DNA from 3 places in the Cutibacterium acnes genome. Region 2 is predicted to be linked to each of the others. Evidence: riboswitches for the same ligand, from Rfam matches in the RefSeq annotation. Region 2 holds a riboswitch; each other region holds the start of a gene.
What was found. Region 2 has a riboswitch for cobalamin ahead of cobO (cob(I)yrinic acid a,c-diamide adenosyltransferase). Riboswitches for the same ligand answer to the same signal wherever they lie in the genome.

Region 1 (3,274 bases), 720 kb from region 2:
CAAGGTGAGGATGCGTGTGAGGGCCGGTGCGGTATCGCAGACCGGATCACCCTTCATGCACACCGAATACGTTTCCGGGTATGCCTCCGCTGGAATTGCAGCTCCGGCCTTCGACATGTCGGCATCGAGGGCTTTCTGGTTGATGGAGTTTTGGCTCAGACTAAGCGTGGCTTCGATGATGGCCCGCATCTGGGCGTCACGATTAGCGCCCGGGGTGGCATTCGCGCGCTCACGTAGGTAGTAGAGGATGGCGGCCATACCAATTGCTGACTGGTCGGCGTCTCCACTGACCTCCTGGACGTTCTGGCCGGGGTAATGGTCGGGGTTTCCGACCAGGATGGCACCTGCTAGACGCTGTGGGGTGTCGGTCTGAGCAAGGGCCTGCGTGATGGCTTGTGACCCCTGGGAAAAACCAGCGAGAACCACCCATTCCTTAGGGCACTGCTTTTTCTCGGTATTAAGCAAGGCGATGAGTTTTTTGGCTCCCAGAGCTGCTGAATCGAAATATTCGGTTGATGGCATCGTGGAGTCGAAGAGCAGAGAGCTCATCGGGGTGTTCTGCAAGGTGTGGGGGTCAGCGGCCGGGTAGTTCAGGTACACCTGACGAACGGTCCCCTTGCCTCGCCACTTTTGCGCTAGGGCGTCACGGATTGACGTAATCGTGTCGCCGTACGGCGGGGTCTCCCCCGACCCTCGCACGCCTACAAACATGACCGAAGCACAGTCCATTCTCGCGGCCATGTCGGAGGACACCGGGGTCGAATCCCAGCCCATACCCGCTCCCGGGCCCCCGTCAACCGATGGCCGTGAGGTCGGGGTCTCACTGACGTACGCGGTACTGGTGGTCGTCGGAGTAGGGCTTGGCGGTGCGGCGCTGGCAGAAAGGGGCACCGAAACCAGGCCGAAAAGGACAAGGACGATGAGAAGTGCCTGCCGAACCTTCACGATGTCAGTCAAGCAGGTGCCGCGGACACCCGCGACACCTGCCTCATCGGTACAGGATGGCTCAGGACTGCTGGAAGGTTCCGGTGATTGACGCCGAGTCCAACTCGGTGGTGTGGATGGCGAAGCGCACTTGGACGTTTGCCGCCTCGTCGGGGATGTCGAGGTGTTCAGTCGGCATGGCATGGACAGTGTGGATGTAACGGTGAGCGGGGCCGGGAGGCGGACAGGCGCCGGAGTAGCCCTCCTCCTGGTAATCGTTGGTCCACTCCCGTCCCCCAGCGGGCAGCGGGCCGCCCTCGCCAAGAGAGGTGACGTCGGCCGGGATATCGGCGAGAATCCAGTGCCAGAAACCTGATCCGGTGGGGGCGTCAGGGTCGTAGATGGTGATGGCGTACGACTTGGTGCCCTCTGGGCCGGGTGTCCAACTGAGCTGGGGGCTGATGTTCTTGCCGCCCGCGTCGGCGTGGGCGTAGGCCAGTTCGATTGGCTGACCCTCGGTGATGGATGTGCTGGTGATCTTCATGGGAGTGTCCTTTCCCTGAGCGTGTGTCCATCATGCCAGCCGCCGCTACAAGGATGGAAAACCGGTTTGTAAGGCCAGACTCTGCGCTGTTTCGTGGCAACTCGGGGGGTCGCGTGCAGGTGTGCCACCAATGCGTATACCCTTTATCTTGTGCTGGTTCCCATCGTCAGGCACCAGATGTAGGGGATAACCCTTCGTGTGGCGGTGATGGGAGGCAAGAGGGAATCCGGTGGGAAACCGGAACTGCCCCGCAGCGGTAACAGGGAACGACGGCGACATCACGCACTGGCCAGCTGGCTGGGAAGCGTCGCTCGGTAGGAACCCGTCTAACGACGGAGGGCCCTGAAGTCCGAATACCTGCCAGTACCCGGGTCAACGACCCGGTACGACAACGGGCGCGCGGGACGACCCGGGGCTATCCATGCTCCACCTGTGCGCTGCTTCGAGGAGTGAGCATGTCGACGATCGTTCAACCAGACGACCAGACCATTAGTCAGCAACGCGCAGTACCGACGTCCATTCGCAAACGTGACGGCAGGGTGATCCGCTTCGACTCGACGAAGATCGTCGAGGCTGTCCGTAAGGCTTTCGTGGCATGCGGGATGGGTACCTCCGAGTTGCATGCATCTGAGGTTGCCTTGGAGGTCATGTCTCGGCTGAGCGAGATGGGCGAGGAGACCCCGGACGTTGAGACCATCCAGGATCTCGTCGAGAAGACGCTCATGGACCAGGGGCATGACGACGTCGCCAAGGCATACATCCTGTACCGACAGCGCCGCACCGTCGCCCGTGACCAGCAGTCAGCATTGATGCGCACCCTGCGCGAGATCACTTTCGCGTCCGCAGAGGAGGCTGATGCCAAGCGGGAGAACGCCAACGTTGACGGCAACTCCGCTATGGGGTCGATGCTGCGCTATGGCACCGAGTCAGCCAAACAGTTCAACTTGCTGGAGGTACTCGACCCTGCCCACGCCGCCGCCCACCGTGACGGTGACATCCATATCCACGACCTCGATTTTCTTACTCTGACAACTACCTGCTGCCAGATTAACCTCACCGACTTGTTCGAGCACGGGTTCTCCACCGGCCACGGTGTGCTGCGTGCCCCGCAGTCCATCGGGTCATACGCAGCCTTGGCTTGCATTGCCATCCAGTCCAACCAGAATGACCAGCACGGTGGTCAGGCCGTGCCAAATTTTGATCGTGACATGGCACCGGGTGTCGCCAAGACCTTTAGGCGCGCCGCCCAGACCGGTCTGGCACGAATCTTTGAGGTTCTTGGGGGCGACGAGGACAAGGTTGACGAGGTGCGGGAAGCGGCCTCGGAATGGACGTTGGAACCTGACGAGACTGGTCTTGCTGCCGAGCGCGAGCAGGTCGGGCGGCTGTTTGCTGGACTCGTCCGCGACACTGATCGCCTTGCCGAGCGGATTCGTCGTCAGGCCCTCGAAGAGACCCGACGCCAGACCTACCAGGCGATGGAGGCCCTCATCGCCAACCTCAACACCATGAACTCGCGGGCCGGAGCGCAGACGCCATTCTCGTCGATCAACTACGGTACCGACACACGCCCGGAGGCGCGGATGGTAATGCGCTGCCTGTTGGAGGCCACCGAGGCGGGGCTGGGTGGCGGGGAGACCGCGATCTTCCCGATCCAGATCTTCCGGGTACAGAAAGGGGTCAACCTCAACCCGGGCGATCCCAACTACGACCTGTTCCGGCTGGCGTGCCGGGTGAGCGCCAAGCGGCTGTTCCCGAACTTCTCCTTCCAGGATGCCCCCTTCAACGCCGAGTTCTACCGGCCTG
Region 2 (3,274 bases):
CTCGGCGCGGTCGGTGCCGTCGGGCATCGTGATGTGCCACGCCGGGTCGAGGTCGGCCAGCGGAGTCGTCGTGGTGCGGTGAAATTCGTGACCAACGACACTGATGGAGTCACGTGTAGCGACGCGGTACCCCATCGTGAGCCGCTTTGCCATGGCCGCATCCATCGGTAGCACGCCAGCCATCTCGTGCCCGTCAAGGTGACGGCACAGATACAACAACCCGGCGCACTCGGCGACAATCGGCATCCCGGCCTCAGCGTGGGACCGTACGTCGTCCCCCAGCTCCGAGTTGGTTTCCAAATCGGTGGCATGCATCTGAGGAAAGCCGCCTCCCAAATACAGTCCTTGGATGCCGTCAGGAAGGCGCCGATCCGTAAGGGGATCAACGTCGACGACCCGGAACCCTGCCGCTATCAGCATCTCGGTGGTCTCGGGGTACCGGAAGGTGAAGGCCCGTCCGGCGAACATACCCACAAGCGGCGACTCACCGAATGGATGGCCTTGCCAGCCGGCGGATTCCAGGGCAGCGGCGGGGTCCCACGGCTCGACGTCGAGGTCGGGGGCAGTAGCAGCCATATCCATAACGGCGTCAAGATCGACGTATTCGGCAATGAGGCCCCCCAGCCCGGCAACCTTGGTCGCGGAGTCTTCCCATTCCCCCGCTGGCACCAGACCGAGGTGGCGCGACGGCACAAAGATCGACTCGGTACGCGGGATCTGACCGAGCACCGGGATACCCAGTTGGGCCAAGCCCCGAGCGACTTCGGCACCGTGACGGGGTGAGGCCACCCGGTTAAGAATCGCCCCCGCAACGGTGACGTCAGGATCGAACGTCGCCAAACCAGCCACGACGGCGGCATGGGTGAGCGAAGCATGCGCGGTGTCAACGACCACGACAACCGGAGTTCGGGTCGTCGTGGCGATCTCGGCGCTGGAGCCACGGCCAGTCCCAAGCTGGCCGTCGAACAGCCCCATAACCCCCTCAATAACCGCAATATCGGCCGGATCAGGGGTGACGAAACCGTGGGCTAGCAGAGGGGCCATGAGCTCGTCACCGCACATCACGGAGTCGAGGTTGCGACCGGGACGTCCACTCGCCATCGAGTGGTATCCGGGGTCGATGTAGTCCGGTCCGACCTTGAAAGGCGCCACCGTCCGGCCACTGGCGCGAAGAGCTGCCATGAGACCGGTAGCAACAGTTGTTTTGCCACCACCCGATGCCGGGGCGGCAATAAGAATTCGTGGAAGGCGCATCACCACTCGATTCCCGCCTGGCCGCGCTGGCCAACGTCAAACGGGTGTTTGATCTTCGTCATCTCGGTGACGATATCGGCCACCTCGACAAGCGCATCCGGTGCTCGACGTCCGGTAATGACGACGTGCTGAGTTCCCGGGCGATTGACCAAAGTCTCGACGACCTCATCGACGTCGAGCCATCCCCAGTCCATTGGGTAGGTGAATTCGTCAAGGAGGTAGAAGTCGAGGGCCTCGTGCGCCAACAGATCAGACACGTGGCGCCATCCTTCCCGGGCGGCCGCCTCAGGGTTCTCCGCAGCATCAAAGGATCGTGTCCAAGACCACCCGGTACCCATCACCTCCCAGGTGACCGGCCCTCCGACGCCGATCTCCTCATGCAGCTGTCCGAGCGCCCGAAGAGCATCTTCCTCACCGACGTGCCAGCGCCCGGATTTCACGAACTGAAAGACCCCAACTCGCCATCCCTGATGCCAGGCACGCAGGGCGGTTCCCATAGCCGCCGTCGTTTTCCCCTTACCCTCACCGGTGTTAACCACCAGCACCGGGCGTAATCGCCGCTGCCTCGTGGACAGTCCGTCGTCGGGTTCGGCACTAGTGCGCGCGTGCGGCATGGATGACCTCCTTCGGGTCCGCGCCCTTGGTACCGCGGCGTTTCCGCGACTTGACTTACGGGATAGACCTGGCTTGCGCTGGGACGCTCACAGTGGCGGGACCGCTCCGGATTCGCACCGAATTCCTCCCCGCGAGTCCCCTTGATTGTGTCACACGGGCTTCGGCTCCCCCACCCCGCGTTGGCCCGGATCCGGGGGCCAGCTTGCGCACTGGCCTAGGCTTCACCCATGACCCACGATCCTGATACCTCTCTCCTCGGACGTACCCCCGGCCTGGCCGAGGAGCACTTCGCCCACGACGGGCTCATCACCAAGCACGCGGTACGAGCCGTTGCGCTGGCAGCCCTGCGGCCCATGCCTGGTCAACTGTTATGGGACCTCGGTACCGGAGCCGGGTCAATCGCGGTGGAATGGTGCCGCACTGACCCAACCTGTCGGGCGATCGGGCTGGAACGCAAGGCTGAGCGGGCCGCCAACGCACGTACTAACGCGTCCGAACTCACCCTTCCGGGCCAGTTCGACGTGATCGACGCCGATCTGGCAAAGGGACTGCCCGAGGGGCTTCCTGACCCCGACGCAGTGTTCATCGGCGGTGGAGCCACCAAGGCCCTGGTGAATCAGTGCCGGCCACGACTTCCCATCGGCGGTCGGCTCGTCGTTCACGGTGTCACTATGGAGGCCGAAATGCTAGTGGAGACCCTGCACTGTGACCTAGGCGGTGATCTCATCAGGTTCGGAGTCGAAACCGCCGATGTCATCGGTCGGTTACACGGCTGGAAGCCAGCCCGCACCGTCGTGGCGTGGACCTGGCAACGCACTGAGTGACATGCCCGGCTACCCCCACTGCGGACTCAGCTGATCTGGGAAGCGAGTAAGCAGGCAGCCCGCATCTGCTCGGCGGTGGGACGCACGTGGCGCGATGCCGCCGAGATACGGATGTAACCACCGGCCGCGGGGAAACAGATGAAGCGATCGGTTGGGAATCCCACCCGAGAGGGATCCTCCAGACCGACGTCGGTGCGCATGGCGGTGGCGTCCTGAATGACAGCTTCCCCGGAAGGTGGAGCTCCGTCCACCCAAGCTCCGGCCTCAGCCCCGACCAGACCGGCCAGACGCTGAGCAACCTCGTCACGACTCATGTCTCCCGACCTCGCGTCCAGAGCGTAGGTGACATATCCCTGTCGTCGCTCAGCCAAATCTGAGGCCGTCAGTGCCCACCGCGAAATGCCTGCGATCGCGGCACCAACGACGAAGAGCACAATCGTCACCTCGATGTCGGGACGCGAGGCGATCTTCATGCTCCGGTAGGGGTAGGTGAGGAAGAAATCGAAGCCGATGGCACTAACGACGATAACGAGGGCGTCGACCAACCACGACCCTCTCAGACAAACGATGACAATGACGAG
Region 3 (3,274 bases), 740 kb from region 2:
GGATGTTCCCACCGCCACGGTCGGGATGATCTGGACCGGCGAATTAGCCGAGGATCTACTCAACAAGGGGTGTGCCGACGCCGTCATGGTTGGCCGGGCAGCCCTGCGTGACACCAACTGGCCACTGCGCGCCGCCCACGAACTTGGCGTCCCCAACGAGGAGGCCCCGTGGCACCCGGCGCGATTCCGCGGCGCCTGGCGGTGACAGTCGGTTTCACCACCACGGTCGGCCGCGCGTGGCTGAGAATTAGTTCGTCACGTGACCCCAGGCACACGTACAGTGCTCGAATCGGCGATGTCGATGACGACTCCACGCCGATTGGCCGTGTCCGTCGGGACCTACCGCAATCGCCACGCCCGACGAGTTGATGCGGTCCCGCCAATGCCGGGGGACGAGATGTCAGACGCACAGAGCACCAGGTCAGCATCAGTACGCAGCGAATCGGACGTGTACCGCGCAGTATGGAACACCGTCAAGGGGTCGATGGGCAACCTCGTCGAGTAGTTCGACGTGTACACGTACACGACGTTCGCAGCCTATTTCGAGGACCAGTTCTTCTCGCCTGACGACCCGCACAAGAGCATCTACATCTACGCGATTTTCTGGGCGACCTTCATCATGAGGCCGTTCGGATCGTGGTTCTTCGGTCGCTGGGCCGACCGTCACGGACGTCGGTCCGCCCTCATCATGGCAGTGACAATCATGGCCGTCGGCTCCCTCGTCATCTCCGTGTTGCCCACCCGAGGCACCATCGGAGTGGGGGCCCCGATCCTGTTGCTCATCTGTCGTATCGTGCAAGGATTCGCCACAGGAGGTGAGTACGGCACCTCGGCCACCTACATGTCAGAAGCCTCCACCAAGGGACACCGCGGTTTCTTCTCCTCGTTCCAGTACTTCACCCTCGTGGGTGGTTTAGTGACAGCCCAGGCCGTCCTACTCCTGCTGTCCTCCCTCATGAGTGAGGCCACGATCCATGCCTGGGGATGGCGCATCCCATTCTTCATCGGTGGCGTCGCAGCGCTCATCGTTTTCTTCATGCAGAAGACGATGGATAAATCGCTGAGTACCGAACATCTTAAATCCGTGCGGTCGGGTGAGGACAGCTCGTCAGGAAGTCTGAAAGAGCTCTTTGGAAACCATCTCGGTAACTTCCTCCTGGCTTTTACCATCGCCAGCGGCGGTACCCTGTGCTTCTACGTCTACACCGTCAATGCACCGAATATCGTCCATTCGACTTTCAGCAGCACTCCGATGGCGGCAACCGCGGTCAACCTCATCGCCCTATTCATCCTCATGCTCGGGCAACCGCTGGGAGGCCTCATCGGTGACCGGATCGGACGCAAACCGGTGTTGCTCTTCTTTGCCGCCGGTGGAGTCGTTTATACCTGGGTTCTCGTGACCTGTCTGTCGCATGCCCGCAAGCCCGTAACTGCATTCCTCATGCTGCTCATGGGCTATATCTTCCTTACCGGATATACCTCGATCTCCACAGTTGTGAAGTCCGACCTTTTCCCAACCGATGTCAGGGCGCTGGGTGTTGGGATGGCCCATGGTTTCGCGAATTCCCTGTTCGGCGGCACGGCTCCACTCATTTACGTGTGGGCGAAACAGGGTGACGCGATCCCCGCCTTCATCGGGTATGTGACGGCGCTGTCCGCGGTCACCTTACTTACGATCCTCTTCGGGCTGACCACACGGACTGCGTCACACCTGGATGCGCCGACGAAGGGTGGGCACGACTAACAAAGCGGCAGTTACTCGCCCCGGTACGCGGTGATTTCTCCAACGTTTCAGGCGGTCGAACACGATGCTACGAAGCCAAACTGCCGACGGCGAGGCCCGGGAATATCCTCCGTTGACTCCCCTTGCTCGCCCTTCATATAGTGACGAATGCACGTGGTTCCCGTGTTCGCACGGGCCAAGAGGGAATCCGGTGTGAATCCGGAGCTGCCCCGCAGCGGTATATGAGAACGACCGCCGTCATGACGCACTGTGCTTTGGCATGGGAAGCGACGGCTAGTAGGAGTCCGATCAGGACGAGCTCATGAGCCCGAAGACCTGCCAGGTGTGGTCCCGCAACCGCGGGGCCCGGTTCGCGATCTCGCGGGAAGTATCGCAGCGTTCAGGGGGACCACTGTCCCTGCCGCATTCCGCCCGGTCGCGTGCCCACGGCATCGCACGGAGGAATTGCAATGAGCGCCGACCCCATTTCGACCATCCGCGTCCGCAAGCGTGACGGGTCTTTAGCCCCCTACGACGGTAACGAAGTCGCTGCCTCGATCATGGACTCGGCCCGCGGCCTTGACGACGCCGTCGCCCGGGCAACCCTGCTGCAGGCAGAGGTGGAGATCACCCTCTTTGACGGGATGACCACCGACGCCCTCGACGAAGCCGTCATTCAGGTGGCCCTAGGCAACGCTAAGGACGATCCAGCCTTTGACACTATCGCCAGCCGGATCGCCGTCAAGAAGCTCTACAAAGAGGTCTTTGGCGACACCCATGACGATCTAGGTGACGTCGACCCCGAGAGGGTGCAGGATCTGCACCGCAACTATTTCCCGCGCACGATCGCCAAGCTTGTCGCCGATGGTCACCTTGACGAGCGTCTGGGACGAGATTTCGACCTCGAGACGCTTGCAGCTGCCCTCGACCCCACTCGTGACGACCTCATCGGGTTCATGGGCGTGCGCACCATGATCAACCGTTATCTCTTGCGCACTCCCGATAAGCAGGCTTTGGAGGTACCGCAGTACTTCTGGATGCGCGTCGCGATGGGGCTGAGCCTCACTGAGGACGATCCCACTTCCTCGGCGCTGGCCCTTTACGACTCCATGAGCAACCTGCGCCACCTGGCCGCTGGATCCACCCTTGTCAATGCGGGGACGCCATCGGCTCAGCTATCTAACTGCTTCGTCATGCGCACTGAGGACAATCTGGAGCACATCGCCCAGACGATCCGCGACGTCATGTGGATCACCAAGGGCACCGGCGGCATTGGGTTGTCGATGTCGGATCTTCGCTGCGAGGGATCCCCGATCCGCTCAGATAACACTGCATCAACTGGGCCGATCCCCTTCATACACACCTTTGACTCCACACTGCGTGCGGTCTCTCGGGGAGGCAAGAAGCTCGGCGCCTTGTGCTTCTACCTGGAGAACTGGCACATGGACTTCCCGCAGTTCCTCGACCTGCGGCAGAACTCCGGTGACCCGTACCGACGCACCCGCACCGCCGACACTGCGGTGTGGATCTCCGACGAGTTCATGAAGCGTG

Region 1: linked by a shared signal. The riboswitch ahead of CPA42_RS11305 (anaerobic ribonucleoside triphosphate reductase) and the one ahead of cobO (cob(I)yrinic acid a,c-diamide adenosyltransferase) in region 2 are both predicted to bind cobalamin.
Region 3: linked by a shared signal. The riboswitch ahead of CPA42_RS11215 (ribonucleoside-diphosphate reductase subunit alpha) and the one ahead of cobO (cob(I)yrinic acid a,c-diamide adenosyltransferase) in region 2 are both predicted to bind cobalamin.

Annotation. Positions count from the first base shown of each region.
Region 1 covers NZ_CP023676.1:2,250,479-2,253,752, reverse strand. The annotation lists gene CPA42_RS11315 (cutinase family protein) at 1-774, opposite strand, end outside; gene CPA42_RS11310 (YbhB/YbcL family Raf kinase inhibitor-like protein) at 1,007-1,468, opposite strand; cobalamin riboswitch at 1,654-1,847, shown strand; gene CPA42_RS11305 (anaerobic ribonucleoside triphosphate reductase) at 1,924-3,274, shown strand, end outside.
Region 2 covers NZ_CP023676.1:470,681-473,954, reverse strand. The annotation lists gene CPA42_RS02350 (cobyrinate a,c-diamide synthase) at 1-1,254, opposite strand, end outside; gene cobO (cob(I)yrinic acid a,c-diamide adenosyltransferase) at 1,254-1,868, opposite strand; adenosylcobalamin (AdoCbl) riboswitch at 1,921-2,006, opposite strand; gene cbiT (precorrin-6Y C5,15-methyltransferase (decarboxylating) subunit CbiT) at 2,097-2,693, shown strand; gene CPA42_RS02335 (DUF4118 domain-containing protein) at 2,720-3,274, opposite strand, start outside.
Region 3 covers NZ_CP023676.1:2,226,946-2,230,219, forward strand. The annotation lists gene CPA42_RS11200 (NADH:flavin oxidoreductase/NADH oxidase) at 1-205, shown strand, start outside; gene CPA42_RS11205 (hypothetical protein) at 281-505, shown strand; gene CPA42_RS11210 (MFS transporter) at 512-1,744, shown strand; cobalamin riboswitch at 1,882-2,081, shown strand; gene CPA42_RS11215 (ribonucleoside-diphosphate reductase subunit alpha) at 2,194-3,274, shown strand, end outside.